One region of the Halomonas sp. PA16-9 genome, then DNA from elsewhere that is predicted to be linked to it. Evidence: predicted binding sites of a transcription regulator. Region 1 holds the regulator's gene; the other holds the start of a gene.
The links. Region 1 encodes FNR, which switches genes on or off when oxygen is low (the NO sensors DNR and NnrR bind a similar motif). Its sites were predicted from a motif close to TTGATNTANATCAA; they were not measured.
Positions count from the first base shown of each region.

Region 2: ccoM (cytochrome c oxidase subunit CcoM) is a predicted target of FNR. The motif match lies at 4,945-4,958, and genes of this name have one in related genera.

Region 1 covers NZ_CP040452.1:57,610-65,758, forward strand. The annotation lists partial or broken gene FDY98_RS16740 (sulfite exporter TauE/SafE family protein) at 1-105, shown strand, start outside; gene hemN (oxygen-independent coproporphyrinogen III oxidase) at 184-1,617, shown strand; gene fnr (fumarate/nitrate reduction transcriptional regulator Fnr) at 1,702-2,448, shown strand; gene ttcA (tRNA 2-thiocytidine(32) synthetase TtcA) at 2,441-3,361, opposite strand; gene FDY98_RS16760 (DNA polymerase III subunit epsilon) at 3,622-4,275, opposite strand; partial or broken gene FDY98_RS16765 (DUF294 nucleotidyltransferase-like domain-containing protein) at 4,281-6,124, opposite strand; gene FDY98_RS16770 (DUF4212 domain-containing protein) at 6,834-7,094, shown strand; gene FDY98_RS16775 (sodium:solute symporter family protein) at 7,101-8,149, shown strand, end outside.
Region 2 covers NZ_CP040451.1:2,219,835-2,227,983, reverse strand. The annotation lists gene FDY98_RS10280 (bifunctional diguanylate cyclase/phosphodiesterase) at 1-1,568, shown strand, start outside; gene FDY98_RS10275 (DUF3034 family protein) at 1,565-2,443, shown strand; gene FDY98_RS10270 (group I truncated hemoglobin) at 2,454-2,918, shown strand; gene FDY98_RS10265 (GGDEF domain-containing protein) at 2,902-3,954, opposite strand; gene FDY98_RS27715 (hypothetical protein) at 4,047-4,562, opposite strand; gene ccoM (cytochrome c oxidase subunit CcoM) at 4,763-4,918, opposite strand; gene FDY98_RS10250 (FKBP-type peptidyl-prolyl cis-trans isomerase) at 5,028-5,546, opposite strand; gene FDY98_RS10245 (AmpG family muropeptide MFS transporter) at 5,620-7,020, shown strand; gene FDY98_RS10240 (SEC-C domain-containing protein) at 7,040-8,149, opposite strand, start outside.

The DNA.
Region 1 (8,149 bases):
CTCAGCCATTTGATACGTCACCCCGCGACCCGCAGCGTGGCAGCGCTGACAATTATCGCTTTTGCACTGTGGCAACTGTGGACGCTTTCGGTACACAACCTCTAATAGCATGACGTGGCTCAACATTTACCTCCTAACCACGGGTTAGGCTAGCGGCATTTCCTAACGTCGGAGCGCCCCTTCATGCCCGTTCATACCCCTGCTGCCTTGCCTCTTGCACCCGCTGCTGCCGCAGCCCCTATGCAGCCGGTGTGGGACGAAGCGTTACTGCGTCGCTACGACACCAACGGCCCACGCTACACCTCCTACCCCACGGCGCTGTCGTTTCACGACCAATTTACCCCTGGCGACCTGACCCAGGCATTGGAGCGCAGCAATGCCAGTAAGCGTCCGCTCTCTCTGTACGTTCATGTGCCCTTCTGCCGCAAGATCTGCTTTTACTGCGCGTGTAATAAAATCGCTACCAAAAACACTGCCCTTGCCGAGCCCTATATAGCCCGGCTTGACCGTGAAATGGTGCTGACCGCACGCCACTTGGATACATCACGACCGGTGGAGCAGTTGCATTGGGGCGGCGGCACGCCGACATTTCTCAGTTTGAACCAGATGGGCGACCTGATTGATCGACTGGATGCACGTTTTGGTCTTTCATCGTCTGCTGATCGCGATTACGCAATTGAAATAGATCCTCGCGAAGCGGATGTGTTTACGCTGCGCCATCTCGAATCCCTCGGCTTTAATCGCATCAGCCTGGGCGTGCAGGATTTAAGCCCGCTGGTGCAGAAAGCGATTAACCGTATTCAGCCTCGGGTACTTACCGAAACGCTGATGGAGGAGGCGCATCGCCTGGGCTTTCGCTCGCTCAATCTCGACCTAATTTATGGCTTGCCATTTCAGACTGAAAAGAGCTTTGCCAACACCCTACGCCAGGTGATCGAGCTCAACCCGGCGCGCCTTTCTGTGTTTAATTACGCGCATATGCCCGAGCGTTTTGCCCCGCAGCGGCGCATTAATGTCGATGACTTGCCAGGCGGAGAAGAGAAGCTAGCGATTCTGCGCACCACCATCGAAATGCTCACCGCAGCTGGCTATGTGCATATCGGTATGGATCACTTTGCCCGCCCTGACGATAGCCTGGCTATTGCCCAGCGCGAAGGCTCGCTGCAGCGCAACTTCCAGGGCTACTCCAGCCATGCTCAGTGCGACTTAATCGGGCTTGGCGTATCGGCGATTTCGCGCATTGATGACGTCTATGCGCAGAACCCGAGCGATCTGGCAAGCTACGAAGCGACGCTGGATCAGGGGCAGCTTGCCACCGTGCGTGGCATACGCTTAAGTGATGACGACCTGATCCGGCGGGACGTGATTGAGCGGCTGATGTGCGATATGGGCATTGACCTGGCCGCCGTTAGTCAACGCTGGAACATCGATGCCCCCCGCTACTTTGCGCCAGCGCTTGAGCGCCTGCAGAGCGCCGAACAGGATGGCCTGCTGACCCGCCGCGGTGATCAGCTTAACGCCACGCCGACGGGGCGGCTGCTGATTCGCCATATAGCAATGGCGTTTGATACCCATCTTTCCGGGCAAACGGGACAACAGTATTCTAAGATTGTTTAATCACCTTATTGCAGGCATGCTAAAGCGACTATAATAAGTAAGGATTTTCTAATTGATAAGCGGGACCCTCTCAAGGAGCAAAGCATGTTGGAACCCATGAGCCGTCGGCGCTCGCTACTCCATGAAGCTCGCTGCCAAACCTGCAGTTTGAGCTCACTGTGCCTGCCACTTGCCCTTGAGCTGGACGACGTGGGGCAGTTCGACGCCATTATTCGTCGTCGCGCGCCGCTGAAAAAAGGCGAACCGCTGTTTCGTCAGGGCGACACCTTTACCAGCGTTTACGCAGTCCGTTCGGGCAGTTTGAAACAGATCACCGCCGAAGGTAACGGCAGCGAGCAGTTGACCAATTTCTACCTGCCCAGTGAATTGGTGGGGTTGGATGGCATTGACGAAGAGCATTACCCCGGTAGCGTTATCGCCCTGGAAACGACCACCGTCTGCGAGATTCCTTTTGACCGCCTGGACTTACTCTCGGAGGAGCTACCCGAACTGCGTGGCCAGCTTTATCGTAGCATGAGCAAAGAGTTGCGCGATGACCGGCGTATGATGCGGCTACTTTCGCGTAAAACCGCCGATCAGCGGCTAGCAAGTTTTTTGATTACCCTCTCGGATCGTTTTCGTCGCCGGGGCTACTCGCCTTACAGCTTTCGCCTCTCAATGCCCAGGGCTGATATCGGCAACTACCTGGGCTTAGCGGTGGAAACGGTCAGCCGCATACTAAGCCGCTTTCAGCAGCAGAGCGTGGTGGCGGTCTCCGGGCGAGAGGTCAACATTCTCGATATGCCGCGCTTGATTACCCTCGCCGAAGAGGAAGAGCAAACAGTTAGCTGACGTTAAAGGCTTGGATACGCCCCGCCAGTAGCTCTGCTTGCTTGGCCTCAAGGCCTTCAAAATCGAACAGGCTGCGGTCGGCCAACTGGGAAGGGGCAATGTTGGTGACAGCCTTGAACATGCTCTCCAGGCGGCCAGGAAACTTTTTGTCCCACTCGGCGAGCATCTCTTTGACCACCTGACGCTGCATATTAGGCTGTGAACCGCACAGGTTGCAGGGAATAATCGGAAACGCCATCAGCCGCGAAAACTCGGCGATATCAGCCTCTTTGCAGTAGGCCAACGGCCGAATAACGATATTCTTCCCATCATCGGATAGCAGCTTTGGCGGCATCGCTTTCAGGTTGCCGCCAAAGAACATATTGAGAAACAGTGTTTCGAGAATATCTTCCCGGTGATGGCCCAGGGCTATCTTATTGGCGCCAATCTCTTCGGCAAAGCCATACAACGAGCCGCGCCGCAGCCGTGAACAAAGCGCGCAGGTGGTTTTACCTTCCGGGGTTTTCTCTTTTACCACCGAGTAAGTATCGCGCTCGACAATGTGGTACTCCACGCCCTGCTTATCCAGATACGCAGGCAATACGTGCTCGGGAAAACCCGGCTGTTTTTGATCCAGATTGACCGCTACCAGCGAAAAATTGACCGGCGCATTGCGCTGCAAATTGCGCAAAATCTCCAGCATCGTGTAGCTGTCCTTTCCACCGGAGAGGCAGACCATTACGCGATCACCTTCATTGATCATTTGATAATCAATGATCGCATTGCCCACTTCTCGGCGCAGACGCTTTTGCAGCTTGTTAAATTCACGCTTCTGCTTCGCATCAGCCAGCTCAGGCTGGTCGTGCTCAGCGTCAGCTGGGGTGGCTCCAACCGTATCAAGGTGAGCAGGATCAAAGTGATCAAGAGTTTGCATGGTATAAGCACTGCCGAGGGTAGAAGGCGTGAGAAAAAAGTAATAACTATTCTAACAACACTCACCGCCTGACCCAACTAATCAGACGTAGCCACACAAGATATCGCAATTGGAAGTGACTATTTTGACCGCTGCACCATACCTCGGTGCGAGGGCAGCTTGGAGCGAGGGTCTTTTGTCATGGATGACAAAAGTAGCGCCCAGGGAGGGGTTCACAGCGCCCTCGCGGAAAGCTGTCCTCGCCACGACGAAAGAGACTACTATGCCACCTGCGCCATAATACGCTGCAGGCGCATATACAGCAGTGCGCTGGCGGTGGCCTCTCCAAGCACACTCTGCATGCCCATGACGGGTACTTGCCAGCATGCCAACGCCTGGGCGAAGCTGCTGGGCGCTTCGACCTCCGGGTGCAAACGGCGCAGTTGGCGCTGATGCAGTTTTGCCACATCGACCTGGGCGTTGGGCAGGGCAAAATTCAGCCGCTTACTGAGTAGTGCATTCAATGCTCCAATGCGCTTCTCTAACTGCCAGCCAACGATGGGCCGATTGCCGATAAATTCTACTAGCGCGCTCAAGTTATCACTATTTGGTGGCAGTATCTCCCCCGCCTCGCACAGCAAGTGATGACGGCGCAGCGTTGCGCTCTCGGGCTGCTTTGCGCTACCAAGGGTGATCACAAAAGCACGACTGGTATGCACCTGCTGATGGCTCAGCACCACTGCCGCCACGCTGATCACAGGTGATGATTGCGTGGGCGTTGCTGTGCAGGCGAGCGCCACCAGCTCTTCGCCCATATAGGGCTGAAACAGCCAGGCATAGGGGGAATCTGCACAACGACGCCGGTCACTTTCACGCCTTAACAAGGTGCGCAGCGAGCCGCTAAATAGCGTCACATGTCGATCTAACAGCCGCATTCCGCTCACGAATACTCCAAATGGTAACGGTGGGAAAGCCGCTGCTTAAAGTCTTTGACAATATGCATCGCTTCGCGCAGTAGTCGCGCTCCAGGGAAGAGAGGTTCTGCACCACGACACGGTTAGCGCGTCTGCTGCTTTGGGCGTTAGTTTCTTTCGCATCCGCAGAAGTTTCCAGCGTACTTAGCTGCTGCTTGAGGCGCAGCTCAGAAAAGAGCGCCAACGCTTCGCCCAGGTCATCGGCAAAACGGCGATCCAACCGGCCGTCAGTAACCAGGGCATCCAAGCGATCAAACGTCGAGGTGGCTTTGATGCGCCGCTCAAGCGCCATGGTGCGCACACCGTGCACGATAGGGAAAATACCGCCTTTCTTGATATCGATACCGTGCTGAGCTTTTTCAGCGAACCAAACAGCGTCAGCGGCGTCGAAAAGCGCAGCGCCGTGCGGGCAAAATAGGAAAGCAGCAGCTCATCGCCCGAGCAGCGTTCAAACAGCTCATCGCGCACGCTCTCAAGCAAGCTCGGGTTGCCCGCCACGCCATGAGCATCGAGCATAATGGCCAGCTTCATCAGGCTATCGCCATCACGCTCCCTGGCCCACTTGGCAATATTACCTTTCCATTGGGATACCGTGGCCACCCACTCGGGTTAGACACCATAATGTTGCCGGGGCACGGCGGGTAACCAAGCTGAATCAGGGTATCGGTGAGCGTTTGCATATGGCTGGCAAGATCAGGCCACTGGGTTTCATCGGCAAGAATCAAGCCGTTATCCTGATCCGTTTTTAGAATCTGCTCACCGCGCCCTTCGCTGCCCATCACCATCATGCAGCTCTGCTCGTGATAGCGCTTATCGACAGTGAACTCCCAGGCCTTGCTAATAATACGGCCGTTTAGTGCCGCAAGCAGATCCATCGCAAGCGCAGCTTAACGCCCTGGGCCATCAGCGCTTTGACCAGCTCCGGGGTGCGCTGACTGGCAGCTGAAAGCGCCTCTAAGTTGGTCGCCTGCTCGATCTGCAGGCTCACCACATAGCTGCGGCTTGAGAAGTAGCTAAGCACGTCGGTGAGCTCTACAACGCCTTTCAAGACGTTTTGCTCCATCACTACCACCCGCGCCACTTTATGGCGGGTCATCAGCACCAATACTTCAAATAAGTACTGATCCGGTGCGACGGTCACCAAGTTAAAATGGGCGATCTTATCCACCGATGATGTTACCGCGCTGCCCTTTAGCACTAAGGCGTTGAGCAGATCGGTTTTGGTCACCATGCCGAGGGTGTCGTCCTGGGTCGACACCAGCAGGCTGTCGGCGTGACTTTCGTTGAGCTGTTTTACAGCGCTAGCGATATCGGTCGTCGCTGCCATCAGCAGTGGCGCACGCATGCACTCGCTTACCTTGGCCAGCATAAAGCCTGCCATGGTGACGCCACCTTCGGCGCGCTTTTCGGTCATCAGGCGCGCCTTATGGGTCAGCGATTGGCGAAAAAAACTGCTGAAATCAGGATAGTGGCGACACAGCTGCTGAAACAGTGCTTTAGGCATTAGGTAACACAGGCACTCCTGTTCAGCCTTAAAGCGGTAGCGGCTTTTACCGTTGAGAATACTGATCGCGCCAAACAGGTCCCCTGCCGTGTAGTGACCAATACGCGCGGTAGATGAGGGCAATGTAGGATCGATTTCCGCCACTTCGCCTTTATGGATCAGATAAACGAACTCACCCGCTTGGCCAGTCTCTAAAATGATTTCGTCACGATCAAAATAGGCCAGGTCAATGCCACGACGAATGTGGTCACGCCCCTCATCGTCAAGGAGCGTAAACGGCAGTTGGGATAGATCCACATCGACCATGGGGTATAACCTCATTAAACGGGCTGCGACTAACCGGGTTGTGTCTTAAGGCGCGCTAGCAGACATAAGCAAAAATAAATAAACGTCGTGACTCGATACTGGCCCACATAAATTGGCCCACACCAGCGCTTCAAAAAAAATGTTATCGATTATTATATGAAGGTGGCTGTACGGGTATAAAGGATTCACTTCCCAAGTAGCAAGTATAACCTTGTTATACCTTTAGCTATCACGCTAAAGTCGAAGCGACTTTTGATACACGACCAAAGTATCGACACTTACTAACCGTGCTTCCGGCAAAACCCAGGACATGTATTTAAAGTAGCCAATAACTGCTTTTATTTGCTCACTAGACTATCGTCCTATAGCTCTTCAAACGCCTACAAAATTCGCTTAAACAGCCTCTAAAAACTCGTATTTTCAATAACATGCATCTTACCAAAAGCCAATTCGTCGTTTATTGATACCAAAGTCTGGGATTTATTTTTTGACGTTTATTGCCCAGTATTAACAATGAGTCATGCAGGGTAATCGCACGTCACTAACTAACTCGACATTTCATATCGAATAATAAGGTGATGTGCTAACAGAAGCTGACTCACCACTCCTATCGATAGGGTGGCTTTAGACGTGCGATTGCCCTGATGGGTCACACGCTATTCCTCGTGAACTTTCCCAACCTTAAAAATCACAAGTGGAGAGCAACACAATGGCAGATGACAAAACCAACGCTGCTGAATACTGGAAAGCAAACGTCCGCTTAATTTTCGGATGCCTGGCTGTTTGGGCATTTGTTTCTTACGGATGCGCTATCCTTTTTCGCCCGCTGCTCGCCGGTATTCCGGTTGGCGGTACCGATCTTGGCTTCTGGTTTGCACAACAGGGCTCAATCCTAACGTTTATCGTGCTGATCTTCTTCTATGCCTGGAAGATGAACAAGCTCGATCAAAAATTTGGCCTTGGGGAGTAAGCCGGTATGAGCCAGTTTGCAATTAACTTACTGTTCGTCGGCGCCTCTTTTGCCTTGTATATAGGCATTGCGATTTGGGCGCGCGCCGGCTCAACGAAAGACTTCTATGTCGCGGGGGGCGGGGTTCACCCGATCACCAATGGCATGGCCACCGCAGCGGACTGGATGTCAGCTGCATCGTTCATTTCCATGGCGGGCCTGCTAGCCTCAGGCGGCTACGCCAACTCTACTTTCCTAATGGGCTGGACTGGCGGCTACGTTATCCTCGCGATGCTGCTAGCACCTTACCTGCGTAAGTTTGGTAAGTTCACCGTGCCTGACTTTATCGGCGACCGCTTCTACAGCAACACCGCTCGCTTAGTGGCTATCGTCTGCTTGATTGTGGCGTCGGTTACCTACGTTATCGGTCAAATGACCGGTGCGGGCGTAGCGTTCTCTCGCTTCCTTGAAGTCAGCAACACCTGGGGTATTTGGTTAGCCGCGCTGATCGTTTTCCTCTACGCCGTATTTGGTGGTATGAAAGGCATTACCTATACCCAGGTAGCCCAGTACATCGTTCTAATCATCGCTTACACCATTCCTGCGGTGTTTATTGCCTTCCAACTAACCGGCAACCCGATTCCGATGTTCGGTATGTTCAGCACGCATACTGAATCCGGCATTCCGCTGCTGGCTAAATTGGATGACGTGGTTAGCGCACTTGGCTTCCGCGACTACACCGCCGATGTGGACAACAAACTCAACATGGTGCTGTTTACCCTGTCGCTGATGGTCGGTACTGCCGGTCTACCCCACGTTATCATTCGCTTCTTCACCGTCCCGAAAGTAGCCGATGCTCGCTGGTCTGCTGGCTGGGCGCTGGTGTTCATTGCCCTGCTTTACCTCACGGCTCCTGCGGTCGGTTCAATGGCACGTCTGAATCTGGCGACCACCGTGTACCCAGAGATGGCGGGGCAGGTTGAAAACTACGAAGAGGCTGCGCAAAACCCGATTCTGTACGAAGAACGCCCTGATTGGGTTCGTACATGGGAAGAAACAGGCCTTATCACCTTCAA
Region 2 (8,149 bases), on a different replicon from region 1:
GCTCGCTGCAGTGGCAACTGCTGGGAATCATTGCTTTGATCCTGCTGTTTACCGTGCTGATTGCTATGTGGAGCGCCCGGAGTATGAGCAAACCGTTAATGGAGTTGGCGAAGGCGGCACAGCGCATTGGTCGCGGCGAACGTTTTACCGAGCTACCCATTGGTAGTGAGCGAAGTGAAACGGGGCTTTTGGCGTCGACACTGATCGCCATGCAGGAAGGCATCGCTCAGCGCGAGGCGACGCTTCATCACCAGTCTCGCCACGACCTCCTTACCGACCTGCCCAACCGCATCAGCACCCAAGAAGATATTAGCCTTTTGATCAAACGCGGTGAGCCTTTTACCTTGCTTCGCCTGGCGATTAACAACTTTCGCGACATCAACGACACCTTCGGCTATGCGCTGGGGGATCACGTGCTAGTCACACTGGCCAAGCGCTTGCAGCACTTTGATGGCTCTGAGAGCACTGCCTACCGACTGGATGGCGATGAATTACTGCTACTCGTCAAGCAGTCGAGAAGCGACTTTGCCTGGCGAACCCGCCTTTTTACAACGCTGCACCACCCTATCGACCTTGATAAATTCCCTATCACGCCGTCACTCTCGGCGGGCGAAACTAATTACCCCGACCATGGCGACAGCCCTCAACTGCTGCTGCGGCGTGCCGACATCGCACTCGATATGGCGCGTCGCCACCGTCACGCCCATCAACGCTATTTGGAAGGACAGGATGAGCATCATTTACGCCAGCTCACCTTGATTCGAGACCTACAGGACGCGGTGGGCAACGGTGAGCTGTGGATGGCCTACCAGCCCAAAGTAAACACACGTAACGGCCGTGTCGATCAGTGCGAAGCGTTGATGCGCTGGCGTCACCCGTCGTTAGGTTTTGTGCCACCCGATGAGTTTATTAGCTTGGCCGAGCGTTCGGGAAGCATCAGCATGCTAAGCCACTGGATGTTAGCCAATGTCTGCGCTCAACTGCATGCTTGGCAGCAGCATGGTTACCACTTATCGGTAGCGGTTAATCTCTCCGCCAGTGATGTGGTGGATCGCCAATTAGCTGCTTATTTGGCTAGCCTGCTTGAGCGCTATCGTCTTGCCCCTGCCCGCCTGAGTATCGAAGTCACTGAAAGTGCCGTTATGCAGGACGTTGATGCCGCCATGGCCACGTTGATGGAGCTCAACCAACTAGGGCTGCGTATCGCGATTGACGATTACGGCACCGGCTACTCTTCCCTAGCGCAAATCAAACGCTTGCCCGTGGATGAACTCAAGATCGATAAATCGTTCGTGTTGGCCATTGATTCCCAAAAAGATGACTTGACGATTGTCAGCTCGACCATCGAAATGGGCCACAGCTTAGGACTGCGCTTAGTGGCCGAAGGCGTCGAGAATCGCGCCAGCGCCGAGCTGTTAAGCAAGCTTGGCTGTGACTTTTTACAGGGCTATTGGATTGCTAAACCAATGCCAGCTGATGAACTCCCCGCATGGTTGGATAATTTTACGCCGCTCTCCTTGCCCCACCCGATGTCTTCCTTACTAAAGGCGTTCCAGAGAAAGCCATGATGTTATTTCAATCTATGTTTTCACCATCCAGTTCACCCTTTCGGCACTTTTTTTTCAGCTGCCTTGCGGTCTGTTTAGCGCTTGCGGCCATGCCCTCCTATGCCGGTAGCCGTATTGTAAGTACGGGCGGAGTGAGTGCTATTGAAGGGGCCGCGGGGGGTGGCTTATCGCCTTGGGCAGTGCTGGCCAGCACCGCCAGCGAACAGGAAATCGGCGTCACTGCCGCCGCTACCCATGCCTGGGTGGACGATTATCGGCTAACAGTGACCGGCGCAAGCCTGATTGTTTATGACCGTATTGAAGTCTCAGTGGCGCGTCAAACGCTTGATCTAGACACCCTGGGTGGCGAGCTAGGCCAGGATATTTACGGTGCTAAGGTGCGCTTGCTCGGTGATGTGCTCTATCACCCTTGGGGCATTTGGAGTGTTGGGATGCAACATAAACGACTGGTTGATGGCACCATTCCCACCGCCCTCGGTGCCGATAAAACAAGCGGTACCGATATGTATCTTAGCGCCAGCAAGTTGCTGTTTAGCGCTGTTGCCGGGCGCAATGTGCTATTCAACGCCACCCTGCGCAATACCAATGCCAACCAGGGCGGTCTGCTTGGCTTTGGCGGCGATCAGAGTAGCCGCTCGTGGATGGCCGAGGGGAGCGTGGGCGTTTTTATTACCCCGCAATGGGTTGTCGGTGCAGAGTATCGTCAGAAACCCGATAACCTAAGCGTAGCTAAAGAGGATGATTGGCAAAGTCTCTACAGTGCCTACTTCTTCAATAAGCACTTATCACTCACGGGCGCGTGGTTGAACTTAGGCGACATTGCCGGCCTACCTTCCCAACGCGGCGGCTATCTTTCACTTCAGGCAGCTTTCTAAGCGGGGCGCTATGAGCTTTCCACACAAATGCAAGCGGACACACCGTGGTTTAATAACGGTTACTTTTGCAACAATCGCAATTACGCTCGCAGGCTGCACTCATCAGTCAGCCACTCAATCAACAACGCTTTACGAACGGCTTGGCGGTCAGGGCACTATCGACACGGTGGTCGAGAATCTCTTATACCGAATTGCGGATGATCCCGAAGTAGTGTTTTTTGCTAACACCAATATCGATTTATTTGCTGAATCCCTGGCCAGCCAGCTATGCGATGTAAGCGATGGCCCCTGCCACTATGAAGGCCCGCCGATGGATCGTGCTCATCAACATATGGGGCTAACAGATGCGCATTTTAATCGCTTGGTGGAACATCTCGATGCGGCTATGCAGGCGGAGGGTATTGCCCTTGGCGCACGTAATGAACTGCTGGGCAGACTCGCCCCTATGTACACAGACGTTATGCGTCTTCAGTAACCTGCCAACCGTCACGGCCCATCGCTTTTACCCGGTAGAGTGCTTTGTCGGCGGCTTCGTAAGCGTAGGGAAACGTTGCTTCATCGGCTACAAAACAGCTCCCGCCAACGCTTAACGTCACGCCTTTTTTATCCGGATGGGCAGAGTGGGCAAAATCAGCTTCCCGCAGCCCTTCAATTAGCTGACGACAGTAACGCTTCAGCGTGTCAGTGTTCGGGCAGTGAAGTAGTGCCGCGAACTCATCGCCTCCCAAGCGGTAGAGCTGCGCTTCATCATTCAGCGTTTCACCAATCAATGTGGCCAATTGGCGCAAAAGAGTATCGCCTTGCGGATGTCCATAGGCATCGTTGTACTGTTTAAAAAAGTCGATATCGACCAGAATCAGCCCTAACGATTGATGCTGCTTCGCCAACACATCCTGGTGTAAAGCGCTGCGATTGCCAATCCCGGTGAGCGGGTCGCGCATGGCACGCTGCATCCACTCGAAGGTCTCTTGGGTGGCGCGATCTGCGCGTCTTAGCTGGCGCTCATGGAGCCACCAAAACGCCAATCCCATCACAAAGATCAATAAACTGGAGTAAGTCAGCACCTGACGATGCTGACGGGTGCTTTCGGAAAAATCGTTAATCGCTGCGCCCCGACGATCAAGCTGATCCATCTCAATATGGGTTAAGCATTGAATCGGTGCGAACAACGCCATCGCCGCAGCGATACGGTCAATGCCCCGCGCCACGAGCAGCGCCACCAGCCGATCCAACTCCTTCAAACTAGGCTCAACGCAGGTATATTCACGCCGATAAATGTGCACATCGGCTAAGCCGTAGGCCAGGTCAATATCCAAGGCTGCGGCATCCAGCGCATCTTGCTCTGCCTGGTCACTCAATAGCTCGGATTGGGCATTTTGTAGGTAGACCCGTGCCCGAGTAGAAAGCTGCTGACCTGTAAGGCTCCCCGTCTGGCTGAAATAAGCCTGTATTTCGGGGTATACCCAGCGCGATTCATAAACAATCAACACCATAAGTGCCAAAAAGCTCATTAAGCTCAATGATAACCACGTAAAATAGCGGTGCTGGCGAGCTAAAGGCCGGGGACGAACTGTGGGCTGCGCGACGGGCCTAGTTTTGGATGTCACCACTTCGCCTCTATGCTACGAATCATCCAGATCCAGTCATTGAACTCACGCAGGTTTTCTACGTCGCGATCACCCTTGCCCTGATTATTGTAGTCACGCTCTACCAGCCGCACAGGGCCTCGCGTACGGATGGTGAGCGGATCGCCATCCTCAGAGCTAATCAGGTACCAGTTAGGGTCGTCCCACCCTTCTAAGGTAACCTCGTAGTCGTCCCAAGCGGTAAAGTGAAGCGCCGGGGGCACTTCGCCAAACTGTTCAATCAGAAAGGTGCGAAACTCGACGCCCTGCATCTCCACATCGCGCCCTTGATAGGGGTCATAGAGTGTAAACGTCGTATCAGACATGTCGTGCAAGTCACTTAAAGCGACCTTTTGAGTGACATCGCCGTTGATCATATTTACTGCCTGGGCAAAGGCAGTCGCGGGAAGTATTATGCCCACGACAATTAACGCGCACGCTAACCGATCACGTACACGACCCCACGGGCTGTGGTGTAAGGCAACTGCGTTCATGACAAAGCATCCTAGTGTAGTCATTGCTTCAATGGACTTTACCAGAGCACGCCTTGCATTGCTCATTAACGCACGCTATGCGATTGCAACTTTTCAGCACATTTCAGGCAAAAAAAGCCAGCCCATGGTGGGCTGGCAACAGGAGGTTTACTGCGATAGCAACCCCCCTCCCCTGACAAGGTTTACATGAGGTGGGAAAGCTACTTTTTACGCTCATCTTTACGTAGATGATCACGAATCACGAAGCCCACCCACCCCAGCATAAAAACGATTACTAACGCGACGGTCACTAAGCCGAAAATAACTGTGTCATCCCAATACATGGTGAATCCCCCCGCCGTGATGTATGCGTTCATACTAGTCACTCAACGGCAGAAGAATGCTGACCTAGATCAAGTTACGGCAGGCGGGGGAAGGCGGTTAAACAGGAAATTGATACTGATCAATTTTTGGGCGTGATTAGCACTACAGCACCTTGCGGTCTTCGACTTTACTGTGTTCGGTACCTGGTGGTAACGGATGGCCTTTGGCTAATTCTGCACGGGTAGCTTCGCGTACGTCTAAAATGGTGACTTTATAGTTCAGCGTGCGCCCGGCCAGGGGGTGATTGGTATCGACGGTGACGCGGTCGCCATCGACTTTGAGTACCGTAACAATTTGCGGCCCGGCTTCGCCCTCAGTTTGAAAGCGGCTGCCCGGTTCCAACTCAGCGTTACCAAAAGAGCCACGGCTGACTTCCTGAACCAGATCTTCGTTACGCACACCGTAGGCATCTGCGGGCATTAGTTGAACGCTAAGCTCGGCGCCAACGATTTGACCTGCTAGCGCACTCTCCAACCCTGGCACGATATTGTCGTGACCATGCAAATACTCTAGCGGCTTATTGCGCGCTTGGGAGTCATCCAATACCTGCTTGCTGCCATCGTTGAGCACGTCGCTGAGGACATAGTGCAAGATAACTACCTGATGCGCCGTAATCGACATGGAAAACTCCTCTCCGGTAAGCTGTCGGTTTTGTGATAGCACTTTGTGTTAGAACACTGCCTCAGTTTATCACTTGGCCGTTGCCAGCGTCTTTCCACCAGGAGTAGCGTTTAATGTTAAACCCCACCCCCAGCGCACTTGGCTTGCTGCGCTGGCTATTTATTGTCGTGCACCCGTTATTACCATGCTGTTTTTGGGGTTTTCTGCAGGCCTACCCTTTTTATTAGTGTTTTCAACACTCTCCGCCTGGCTGCGTAGCGACGGCGTGGAGGTAGCGGCAATTGGCTTTTTTGCCTGGATTGGCATGCTCTACTCGATCAAGTTTTTCTGGGCGCCGGTGGTAGACCGGTTAGCGCTCCCGATTTTGACCCGCGCCTTCGGCCAACGCCGCGGCTGGATGCTGTTAGCCCAGGGGTTGATCGTTGCGGGGTTAGTGGGGCTGGCCGGTTTGAGCCCGGTGGGTAATCTCGGCTGGGTGGCCCTCTTTGCACTGCTGGTGGCGTTTGGCTCAGCGACGCAGGATATCGCTATCGATGCCTATCGCATTGAGTCCGCCGATGACGATGTTCAGGCCGCCATGGCCTCGACCTATATTATTGGCTATCGCGGTGGCTTACTTGCCGCCGGTGCCGGCGCACTGTATATCGCGGCCTCTGCCTCTTGGGATGTGGCCTACATGAGCATGGCGGCGCTAATGGGCATTGGCGTTCTCACCGTGCTGCTGCGCCCTGAACCGAAGCGCGCTTCGCTTTCTATTCAACTTATCCATGAGCCTAAGGTACGGGCGTTTATTCGCGCCAGCCGCGGTAAGCCCAAACTGTTACGCCGCCTGGGTGCCTGGAGCATTGGTGCGCTGGTCTGTCCGTTTACCGACTTTTTTCGCCGCTATGGAGTGAAAGCGCTGTGGATTTTGGTGTTTATTGCCGTATTTAGAATCAGCGATTTGGCCATGGCCTCCATGGCCAACCCGCTGTATATCGACCTGGGCTTCTCGCTGGCAGAGATTGCTAACGTGACCAATATATTCGGCATTGCGATGAGCATTACCGGTGGAATTCTAGGCGGGCTATGCGTGGCGCGCTACGGCATTGGCCCGCTGCTGATCTTCGGCGCGGGGTTAGTGATGGTGACTAACCTGCTGTTTGCCGTGCTTGCCGTGGTGGGTAATCAGTTGCCCATGCTGGTGGTGACGATTATCGGCGATAACCTTGCCAATGGCTTAGCCAGTGCGGTGTTTATCGCCTTTCTTTCCAGTCTCACATCACGCGCCTATACTGCAACGCAGTACGCGCTGTTCTCATCACTAATGACGCTGCCAGGAAAGTTTTTGAGCGGTTTTGGTGGGCTGGTCGTAACCTCTCAGGGCTACCCAAGCTTCTTTGTCATCGCAACGTTACTGGGCCTTCCCGCCATTATCTTGGCAATTTGGATCAGCCGGGACAAGCAGCTAGTGCCTACCCCCAAGCCTGCTTAAACAGGCTTGAAGGTTTAGGCTAGCGATGTGTTTCGAGCCAGTCCAAGGCCCCTGGCGTAGTCCGCCACTGATCGCGCATCAAGGTGCGGTACTGCCACGCTTCCGCCCGGGAGCCGGGGTCAACCTGACCATCGGGGTGAGGCATGGAAGGCCGCGGGCTCTCTGCACAAATTAGCTCTAACGCGTAGCGGTTATGGCCAAGCACATCGCCTAGCGCCGCTTCTGCCGCCTCACGCTGCTCTAACCGATAGAGTGCCAGGGCTTTACCCATCAAAAGCCCCAATACCAGCGAGCCGTCGTCGTCACTCTCTTCCGCAAGTGCCAACGCTTCCTCGTTGCGATCATCACGTAGCAACTGGTCAAGTACCAGCTCCCGCAGCCCTAAGCTATCTTCCTGGTCGATCAGCAGTAGCTCTTCGGCCAACTCGCGGGAGTGCTGACGCGCCCCGCGCTCCATGCCGACCACCAACGCGAGCCCTGTGCGTAGCAACATGGCGTTGTTGGCATCGTCCCAGCACAGGTTGCCATCGCCTTCGGCGCGGGCTTGTTCCAACCAGCGCGAGAGGCGAAGCGCCAGTGGCTCCAGCAGGCTTGGGGCCATCCACGGCAGGCTGCCAAAGCGGCTGGTGAGCGCCAACGTTAAGTCCTGCACAACCTGTGGGGCGTCCAGCCACTCGGGATGTGCACAGAGTGCCGACATCCACTCAATGGCGTTGCCCCAGGGGTCATCTCGGAAGCCCAACGCTACGTCTTCATCCACCAACACCTGAAACTGCTCATGCCAGGCGGCAAACAGCGTCTCTTCACGAGCACTGGTGTTATATAGCAATCGCCCACTTTCAGGGTCGGCGCTTACATCGATTTTGGGGGCAGTGGGCAGCGCGGCCAGCAATGCCTGAAGCGCTACCAGCGGCGTTGCCAGATCCTCTTCCGCACTCAGCAACTGATCGGCAAGCGTCGCGCCGGGGTTATCCGCCAACGCGGCTAAAAAATCCAACTGATCTTCATCCAGATCACCCTGTCGAACCAAGCGGCGATACCAGAAATTAGCGCGCTCTTTGGCTTCCTGTTCGTGGCCTTCATGCAGTAACAGCATGGCTTCAATGTAGGCCAAGGTAGGCGAATCGGG